Regions from separate parts of the Streptomyces sp. NPDC025618 genome, predicted to be linked through region 1. Evidence: riboswitches for the same ligand, from Rfam matches in the RefSeq annotation. Region 1 holds a riboswitch; each other region holds the start of a gene.
The links. Region 1 has a riboswitch for cobalamin ahead of metE (5-methyltetrahydropteroyltriglutamate--homocysteine S-methyltransferase). Riboswitches for the same ligand answer to the same signal wherever they lie in the genome.
Positions count from the first base shown of each region.

Region 1 (3,267 bases):
TCGCGCACCTGCCGGCCGGGCAGTGGCGGGCGGCGATGCTGCTGGGCTGCTACGCGCTGTTCGGCATGAGCCTGCTGATGACGCTCGCCATCCTGCCGATGCTCCTCTCGCGGCTGGTGCACCACGGTCCGCTGCCCCTGGCGATGACCCCGACCCTCTTCCTGGTGCTGGGCCCGCTGGGCCAGTCCGCGACGGCCGTGAACAACCTCGCCGACGCGGCGCCGGGAGCCGTCGCGGCCCCGTACGCGCACGCGATGTCCGCGTTCGGCGTGCTCTACGGCGTCCCGGTGATGGGCTTCGCGCTGCTGTGGCTGGCGCTGGCCACGGCCATGGTGGTGGGCGCGTTCCGGCGCGGGATGGGCTTCGGGATGACGTGGTGGGGCTTCACCTTTCCCATCGGCACCTGCGTCACCGGCGCCGCGGCGCTCGCCCGCCACACCCACCTGCACGCCTTCACCTGGCTGGCCGTCGGGCTCTACGCCCTGCTCGTCGCCGCCTGGGCGGTCGCCGCGACCGGCACCCTGCGGGGGCTGGTCAACGGCCGGCTGCTCGCAGCGCCGCGGCCAGCACCCGCGGCGCTTCGGTGAGCGAAGGGCCGTACCACGTGAGGTGACGGCCGCTGACCAGCGCGTACGGCAGCCCGGGGAACGCCTCCGGGCCGTCGTCGGCACTGAAGCGGTACGGCTCGTCCGGCAGGACGACCAGCTCGGCGCCGCACGAGGTCAACTCCTCCAGGGGCACGCGGGGATAGCGCTCCGCGTGCCCCGCGTACGCGTGCGCCACGCCGAGCCGGGCGAGGACGTCCCCGGCGAAGGTGTCCCGGCCGAGGACCATCCACGGCCGCCGCCACACCGGCACCACCGCCCGCACGGCGCGGCCCGTGGCCCGTACGTCCCGCCACGCCTCCTCGGCCTCCGCCAGCCACGCCGGCCGCTCCAGCCCGCACCCCGCCACCAGCACCCGTTCCAGCTCCGTGAACGCCTGCTCCAGCGTGCGCACTTCGGTGACCAGCACCCGCAGGCCCGCCGCGCGCAGAGCGGCGAGGTCGGGGGCGCGGTTCTCCTCCTCGTTGGCGAGGACGAGGTCGGGCGCGAGGGCGGCGATACGGGCCACGTCGGGGTTCTTCGTGCCGCCGATCCGCGTGACGCCGAGCCCGGCGGGGCGCTCGCACCAGTCGGTGGCACCGACGAGCAGCCCGGGCGCGCTGACGGCCACGGCCTCGGTGAGTGAGGGGACGAGGGACACCACGCGCCGTACGGCAGTGCGAATGGCCATGATCATAGAGTACGCCCGGGCGGCAACTCCTGTGACTATGCTGGCCGGTGCAGCTGGTTCGCCCCGTCCGCCAGTCGGGAGCGTCGCAAGAGGGAATCCGGTGCGAATCCGGAACTGCCCCGCAGCGGTGAGTGGGAACGAAAGCGGTCATACGCACTGGACGCCGTCCGGGAAGCGACCGCCGGTAGGTGACCGGCCCCTCGACGAGGGACCGGGGCGCGCCCGCGAGTCCGAAGACCTGCCACTGCCCGTATGCCCGCACGGGGTACGGACCGCACGAACTCCGGAGGAGAGTTCCGTGAAGCAGACGCATGTCGCACGTGTGAATCCCACGCTGCACGGCTATCCGCGGCAAGGCCCGGGCCGTGAGCTGAAGAAGGCCACCGAGAGCTATTGGGCCGGCCGCTTGGACGCGCGGCAACTCCTGGAAACGGCCGCCGCGTTGCGCGCCGCGGCCCGCGAGGAGCTGCGCGAGGCGGGCATCACCGAGGTGCCCACCGGCGACTTCTCGTTCTACGACCATGTGCTGGACACCGCCTGGGCGGTCGGCGCGGTGCCCGAGCGGCACCGGGCGGCGGCCACGACCGAGCTCGACGTCTATTTCGCCATGGCCCGCGGCACGGCGGACACGCCACCGCTGGAGATGACGAAGTGGTTCGACACCAACTACCACTACCTCGTACCGGAATTGGGACCGGATGCGCAATTCACGCCGGATTCCCGTAAGCAGGTCGGCGAATTCCGTGAGGCACGCGACGCGGGCTTCACGGCCCGGCCCGTGCTGCTGGGACCGATCAGCTTCCTGCTGCTGGCCAAGCCCGCGCCCGGCGCCGGTGCGGACTTCGAGCCGCTGACGCTCCTCGACCGGCTGCTGCCCGTCTACGCCTCGCTGCTCGCCGACCTGCGGGCGGCCGGAGCGGAGTGGGCGCAGCTGGACGAGCCCGCGCTCGTACAGGACCGGCCCCGGTCCGTGCTGAACGCCACCGCCCGCGCCTACCGCGAGCTCGGCGCGCTCACGGACCGTCCCCAACTGCTGGTCGCGTCCTACTTCGACCGGCTCGGCGACGCCCTGCCGGTGCTCGCCCAGGCCCCGGTCGAGGGGCTCGCGATGGACTTCACCGGCCCCGCGGCCGCCAATCTCGAAGAGCTCGCCGCGCTCGGCGGGCTCCCCGGCAAGCGGCTCATCGCGGGCGTCGTCGACGGCCGCAACATCTGGGCCGCCGACCTGGAGCGGGCGCTCTCCACCCTCGCCACCCTGCTCGGCCTGGTCGACCGGCTCGACGTCGCGCCGTCCTGCTCCCTGCTGCATGTGCCGCTCGACGTCACCGCCGAACGCGACCTCGACCCGCAGATCGCCCGCTGGCTCTCCTTCGCCCGCCAGAAGACGGCCGAAGTCGCCACCCTCGCAAGGGCGCTGAGCGAGGGCCGCGAGGCGGTGGCACCCCAGCTCGCCGCCAACCGCGCCGCCCTCGCCTCCCGCGCGGGCTCCGCGCTGACCCGCGACGCGGCCGTACGGGACCGCTGCGCGGCCGTCACCGCCGAGGACACCCGCCGCCCGCAGCCGTACGCGGAACGGGCCGCCGCCCAGCGCGCCCGGCTGGGCCTCCCGCCGCTGCCCACGACCACCATCGGCTCCTTCCCACAGACCGCCGAACTGCGCCGCGCGCGGGCCGATCTGCGCGCCGGGAAGATCACGGCCGAGGAGTACCGGGAGCGGATCGCCGCCGAGATCCGCGAGGTGATCGCCTTCCAGGAGAAGGCCGGCCTCGACGTGCTGGTGCACGGCGAGCCCGAACGCAACGACATGGTCCAGCACTTCGCCGAGCGGCTGAACGGCTACCTCGCCACCCGGCACGGCTGGGTGCAGTCCTACGGCACGCGCTACGTCCGGCCGCCGATCCTCGCCGGTGACGTCTCGCGGCCCGCGCCGATGACCGTCGAATGGACCCGCTACGCCCAGTCGTTGACCCAGCGCCCCGTGAAGGGCATGCT
Region 1 covers NZ_JBVHLW010000072.1:9,191-12,457, reverse strand. Annotated here, with positions in the region: gene ACZ4A5_RS30845 (TDT family transporter) at 1-587, shown strand, start outside; gene ACZ4A5_RS30840 (helical backbone metal receptor) at 535-1,275, opposite strand; cobalamin riboswitch at 1,312-1,535, shown strand; gene metE (5-methyltetrahydropteroyltriglutamate--homocysteine S-methyltransferase) at 1,574-3,267, shown strand, end outside.

Region 2 (3,267 bases), on a different contig from region 1:
TTCTCGTGGCGCGCCCAGAGCACGAACGCCACACAGCCCGCGGCGACCCAGGCGAGCGACCATTCGATGGGGTGCCGGCCGGGGGAGTTCCGGTCCGCGTAGCCGTAGATCACCAGCCAGCCCACGAGCGCCACCAGGCTCGGCAGCGGGTAGAGCCACATGCGGTACGGGCGGCGCAGCCCCGGCTGCCGGCGGCGCAGCACCGACACCGCCACCACCTGGGCCAGCGCCTGGACGATCACCATCACGGTGGTGAGCAGCTGGATCAGCGTGGTGAGGTCCGTATGACGGCCGATCAGGAAGCCGATGCCGGTGATGACCCCCATCGACGCCAGGCCCAGCACGGGGAAGTGGTGGCGCGGGTGCAGGCGGCCGAAGGAGCGGAAGAAGACCTTGTCCCGCGCGGCGTCGTAGGGCACGCGGGAGCCGCCGAGGAGGCCGGTGAGGACGGAGGCGACGGCCGTGAGGAGGATCAGCACCGTGACCGTCCGGGCCGCGCCCTTGCCCCAGGCCGTCTCCAGGACCGCTGAGGCCACGGAGGAGTGCGCGGTGGCGTTCTCGTCGAGCATCTGCTTCCAGTCGACGACCCCCAGCGTGCCGATCTGGAGCAGCAGATAGATCGCCATGATGCCGAGGATGGAGTAGATGATGGCGCGCGGCATCGTGCGCCCGGGATTCTTGATCTCCGCGCCCATGTAGGCGGCGGTGTTGTAGCCGAGGTAGTCGTAGATGCCGATGGTCAGGCCCGCCGCGAAGCCGATCCAGAAGTGATTGGTCGTCAGCTCGAAGGCGTGGGCGGGGTAGGTGAAGGCGCGGTGCGGGCTGAAGTGGGTGAACGCCGCGACGATGACGAGGACGACCGAGGCGATCATCACCGCCCACAGCACCACGGTGAGCCGCGCGATGTTCTCGACCCGCCGCCACAGCGCCGCGACGATGGCCACGATGACCGCGAGCCCCACGAGGTCCCCGGTGGTCTGTCCCATGCCCGGCCACAGATAGCCGAGATACTGCACGAAGCCGATGATCCCCGTCGACATGCCCAGCGGGATGAACAGCATGGCCGTCCACACGAACAGGAACGGCATCAGCTTCCCGCTGCGGTACTGGAACGCCTGCCGCAGATACACGTAACTGCCGCCCGCCCCCGGCAACGAGGCCCCCAGCTCCGCCCAGATCAGCCCGTCGGCGAGCGCCAGCAGCGCGCCCGCGACGAACCCGATCACCGCCTGCGGGCCGCCGAACGCCGCCACCATCAGGGGGATGGTGACGAAGGGTCCGATACCGCACATCTGGCTCATGTTGATGGTGGTGGCCTGGAACAGCCCGATCCGGCGTACGAATCCGACCCCGTGCTCCGGTCCCTGCCCGGTGTCCGCCATGGGTGTGCCCTCTCTCTGCCGGACGGGGAGACCCGTCAACTGCACTGGTAGCACCGGCCCGCGGGGCACGTCCAGCATCGGCGCTCCGGAGCGGCGGTCGGGCCGGGAAAGCCCCGAGGAAGCTGTTGCCTGGCTATGGCAACTGCCACTTCTTTGCCACTCGTGCCGGTCAGGGCGTTAAGGTGGCCCGGCCGTGGTGCTCGGGAAGACCGGTGACGGACCCTCGTGGTCCCACTCCGGAGCGGCCCTCGCCACTGTGATCGGGGAGCTACCGTCCCGTTCCGCGCGCATCCCACGGGCGCGTGGAGCCACTGGCCGCAGCCGGCTGCCGGGAAGGCAGGGGCGGGCGCGAACGACCCGTAAGCCAGGAGACCGGCCACGGCATCTCACGAGAAGATCCACGAGGTGCTGGAGCGTGACCCGCAAGATGACCCTGCCCACCCGAACCCCCGCCGCGCCCGCCGCCGGCGGCCCGCCCGCCTTCCGCTGGCGCCGCCAGGACACCGTGCGCACCGCCGGCCTCCTGGGCGTCATAGCCGCCCTGCACGTCGTCGCCTTCGGCGTGCTCTACCTGCTCGTCGTCCCCGACCACTACACCGTGGACTCCAAGGTCTACGGCGTCGGCCTCGGCGTCACCGCCTACACCCTCGGCATGCGGCACGCCTTCGACGCCGACCACATCGCCGCCATCGACAACACCACCCGCAAGCTGATGGCCGACGGCAAGCGCCCGGTCTCGGTCGGCTTCTGGTTCGCCCTCGGCCACTCCAGCGTGGTCGTCGTCATGGCGGCGCTGGTGGCGGGCGGCACCCAGCTCGCCGGGAAGCTGATGGACGAGGACTCCACCACCCACCAGACCCTCGGCGTCGTCGGCACGTCGGTCTCCGGCGGCTTCCTCTACCTCATCGCCGCCCTCAACCTCGTCGCCCTCGCGGGCATCCTGCGCATCTTCCGCGCGATGCGCGAGGGCCGTTACGACGAGGCCGAGCTGGAGCAGCACCTGGACTCGCGCGGCTTCATGAACCGCGTCCTCGGCCGCTTCACCCGCTCCATCACCCGCCCCGGCCAGATGTACCCCCTGGGCTTCCTCTTCGGCCTCGGCTTCGACACGGCCACCGAGGTCACCCTCATGGTGATGGCGGGCAGCGGCGCGGCCGCCGGGCTGCCCTGGTACGCGATCCTGTGCCTGCCGCTGCTGTTCGCCGCGGGGATGAGCCTCTTCGACACCCTCGACGGCACGTTCATGAACTTCGCCTACCAGTGGGCGTTCTCCAACCCCGTCCGCAAGGTCTACTACAACCTCACCATCACCGGCCTGTCGATCGCCGTCGCCTTCCTCATCGGCACCATCGAGCTGGTCACCGTGCTGCACGACAAGCTCCATATGAACGACGCGGTCACCGGCTGGATCTCCGGCCTCAACCTCGACAACGTCGGCTTCGTCATCGTCGGCCTTTTCGTGGTGGTCTGGGCGGCGGCGCTCGCCTACTGGCGGTTCGGCAAGGTCGAGCAGCGCTGGGCGGCGCGCGCGGCCACGGCCACGAGCGAGACGGGCTGACGGCCGGCGCGGTTCTTACGGACCGGTGACAGGGCGGCGCCGGAACGGGCGCCCCGCGGCCCGCGCCCCTAACGTCGAGGTCATGCGCGTACTCGTCACCGGAGGCGCGGGCTTCATCGGCTCGCACATCGTCACCGCACTCACCGCCCGCGGCCACCGGCCCGTCGTCCTCGACGCCCTGCTGCCCGCGGCCCACCCCGAGGCACCGCCCCGGCCCGCCGGCGTCGAGTGGACCGGCGCCGACCTCCGCGACCGCGCGGCCGTGGCCGGCGCGCTGCGCGGCATCGACGCCGTCTGCCACCAGGCCGCGATGGTCGGCCTCGGCAA
Region 2 covers NZ_JBVHLW010000021.1:87,474-90,740, forward strand. Annotated here, with positions in the region: gene ACZ4A5_RS19110 (APC family permease) at 1-1,382, opposite strand, end outside; cobalamin riboswitch at 1,560-1,777, shown strand; gene nicT (Nickel transporter NicT) at 1,798-2,940, shown strand; gene ACZ4A5_RS19120 (NAD-dependent epimerase/dehydratase family protein) at 3,023-3,267, shown strand, end outside.
Region 2: another riboswitch for cobalamin. It lies ahead of nicT (Nickel transporter NicT); the one in region 1 lies ahead of metE (5-methyltetrahydropteroyltriglutamate--homocysteine S-methyltransferase).

Region 3 (3,267 bases), on a different contig from region 1:
TGGGCGGCTGGCGCATCATCCGTACGCTCGGCAAGGGCCTCACCGACATCCAGCCGCCGCAGGGCTTCGCCGCCCAGACCGGCGCCGCGACCGTGATCCTCGCCTCCTCGCACATCGGCTTCGCCCTCTCCACCACCCAGGTCTGCTCCGGCGCGATCATGGGCTCCGGCCTCGGCCGCAAGGGCGGCGTGGTGCGCTGGTCGACCGCGGGCCGGATGGCCGTCGCCTGGTGCCTGACGCTCCCGGCCGCGGGCATCGTCGCCGGTGGCGCCGCGTTCCTCGCCGACCAGGGCGACTGGGGCGTCACCACCGTCGCCGTGCTCGGCCTGCTGGTGTGCGGCGCGATCTACGCCGCTTCCCGCCGCAAGCCGGTCACCCACGACAGCGTCAACGAGGTCCAGCCGGAAACGGCGGAGCCGGCCGGTGTGGTCACCGCCGCGCTCCAGGCCGTCGCCCCGCCGCCGGCCGGCCCCGTGACCGCCGCCCCGGTGGTCGCCGTCTCCTCCGAAGCCGGGCGCACCCCCGCCGCCGCGGCGAGCTAAGGAATCCACACCATGCACATCGACTGGGCAGCTCTCGGTCAGGTCTTCGGCGTCAGCGTCGTGGTGACCGTCGGATTGGTCGGCGTCTTCACGCTCGGGATCGTGGGCACGTCCCGCCCTGCGGGCGGGGCGGCTCCGGGGGGTCTGGCGCGGTCCGGGGCGTATGCGTGCTTTGCGCTGTGCGCGGCGGCTGTGGGGTACGGGATCTTTTTGATCGTGGGGTAGGTGGGTTGCCGCCTGCGGCGGGGCTTTTCCCCTACCCGCCCCTTCCCGAAACTGGGGCTGTCGCCCCAGACCCCGCAACACGGCTTCGCCGCGTTGCCCTCAAACTCCCCCAGCTACCGCTGGGAGGTGCCCCCAACGGGCTGAATATCAGCCCGTCCGGCGTTTGAGGACGCGCCCGCAGGGCGCTGGGGGTCCGGGGGTCTCCCCCGGTTTCGGGAAGGGGCGGGGCTGGGGCACAAGCCCGCCGCAGGCGCGGCGGACCCGCACCCGGCAACGGCCCCGCCACCAAAGCCCCGCTCACCCGCCCCCAGGGAAGTTGACGCCCGTTCACACCCCATGGTGGACTTCCGGGGCCAAACGGCGACAGCAGAGGAAGCCGGTGCGAGTCCGGCGCGGTCCCGCCACTGTCACCGGGGAGCGTCTCCCCCATCGGAGTGCCACGGCCCGCACTCGCGGGCGGGAAGGCCGGGGCGGCGTCGATCCGGGAGCCAGGAGACTCTGGTCGCCGGTCACGTCGAGCCAGGGCGCGGACCCTGAGTGAGGACACATCGCCATGTCCGGCTGCCGCCGACCATCCCGTTCCCCCGGATCCAGGTACCACGCGACGGCGGTCTGATCCGATGCGCGCCGATCACCTCGGTTTCGCCTGCGGTGCCACGCTCGGCTTTCTCGGCGACCTCGCTCTCGGCGACCCCCGCCGCGGCCACCCCGTGGCCGCTTTCGGACGTGCCGCGCAGGCCGTGGAGCAGCGGCTGTGGCGCGACCACCGCGGTCATGGCGCCCTGCACACGCTGCTGTGCGCGGGCGGCACCGTGGCCGCCGCCGGTGCGCTGGCCCGTGCCGTACGCCCCTCCCCCGCCGCCACGGTCGCCCTGACCGCCGCCACCACCTGGGCCGTGCTCGGCGGCACCTCGCTGGGCCGTGAGGCCCGCGCCATCGGGGGCGCGCTCGCCGTGGGCGACCTGGAGGTCGCCCGGGAGCGGCTGCCCCATCTGTGCGGGCGCGACCCCGAGGCGCTGGACGGTCCGCAGCTGGCCCGCGCCGTCGTGGAGTCCGTCGCGGAGAACACCTCCGACGCCGTCGTGGGCGCCCTCGTCTGGGGTGCGCTGGGCGGTGTTCCGGGGCTGGCCGGCTTCCGCGCCGTCAACACCCTGGACGCGATGGTGGGCCACAAGTCGCCCCGCTACCGCCGCTTCGGCTGGGCCTCGGCCCGGCTCGACGACGTCGTCGGCTGGCCCGGCGCCCGGCTCACCGCCGCCCTCGCCGTGCTCGCCGGGCCCGACCCGCGGGGCGCCTGGCGGGTGGCCCGGCGCGACGCGTCCCGGCACCCGAGCCCCAACGCGGGCCCGGTGGAAGCCGCGTTCGCGGGGGCGCTCGGTGTGCGCCTCGGCGGCACCCTCGCCTACAAGGGCCGCGTCGAGCACCGCCCCGTCCTGGGCGCGGAGAACCGCCCGGTGGAGGCCGCCGACATCGAGCGCGCCGTACGCCTCTCCCGGCGGGTGTCGCTGCTGGCGCTGGGCGTCGCGATCGGGGTGCGGGCCGCCGTCTCCCGGGGCCGTGCGGCGGGCAGCCTTTTCCCAGATCGCCTTACGAGGAGGAGCCGGTGACAGCGGACAAGGGCGGGCCCACGGGCCCGCTGGGCGGGGGCCTGCTCGTGGCCGGGACGACCTCGGACGCGGGCAAGAGCGTGGTGACCGCCGGGATCTGCCGGTGGCTGGTCCGCAAGGGCGTCAAGGTCGCGCCGTTCAAGGCGCAGAACATGTCGCTCAACTCCTTCGTGACCCGCGAGGGCGCGGAGATAGGCCGCGCGCAGGCCATGCAGGCCGCCGCGGCCCGGGTGGAGCCGTCGGCCCTGATGAACCCCGTGCTGCTCAAGCCCGGCGGCGACCGCAGCAGCCAGGTGGTGCTGATGGGCAAGCCGGTGGGCGAGCTCAGCGCGCGCGGGTATTTCGGGACGTCCGAGGGGTCGTCCCCCGGGGGGACACGGCACTGGGGGCGCCAGGAGCGGCTGTTCGGCACGGTGACCGAGTGCCTGGAGGAGCTGCGGCGCACCCACGACGCCGTGATCTGCGAGGGTGCGGGCAGCCCCGCCGAGATCAACCTGCGGCGCACCGACATCGTCAACATGGGCATAGCCCGGGCGGCGCGGCTGCCGGTCGTCGTGGTCGGGGACATCGACAGGGGCGGGGTGTTCGCGTCGTTCTTCGGTACGACGGCGCTGCTGTCCCGCGAGGACCAGGCGCACATAGCGGGCTATCTGGTCAACAAGTTCCGGGGTGACGTGACGCTGCTGGAACCCGGCCTGGAGATGCTGCGCGACCTGACCGGGCGGCCCACGGTCGGCGTGCTGCCCTTCGCCCACGGCCTCGGCATCGACGAGGAGGACGGCCTGCGGGTGTCGATGCGCGGCGCGGTGCGCGAGTCGGTGGTCGCCCCGCCGCACGGCGCCGACGTGCTGCGCGTCGCCGTGTGCGCGGTGCCGCTGATGTCGAACTTCACC
Region 3 covers NZ_JBVHLW010000033.1:55,334-58,600, forward strand. Annotated here, with positions in the region: gene ACZ4A5_RS24370 (inorganic phosphate transporter) at 1-542, shown strand, start outside; gene ACZ4A5_RS24375 (hypothetical protein) at 555-767, shown strand; cobalamin riboswitch at 1,138-1,265, shown strand; gene ACZ4A5_RS24380 (cobalamin biosynthesis protein) at 1,388-2,374, shown strand; gene ACZ4A5_RS24385 (cobyric acid synthase) at 2,404-3,267, shown strand, end outside.
Region 3: another riboswitch for cobalamin. It lies ahead of ACZ4A5_RS24380 (cobalamin biosynthesis protein); the one in region 1 lies ahead of metE (5-methyltetrahydropteroyltriglutamate--homocysteine S-methyltransferase).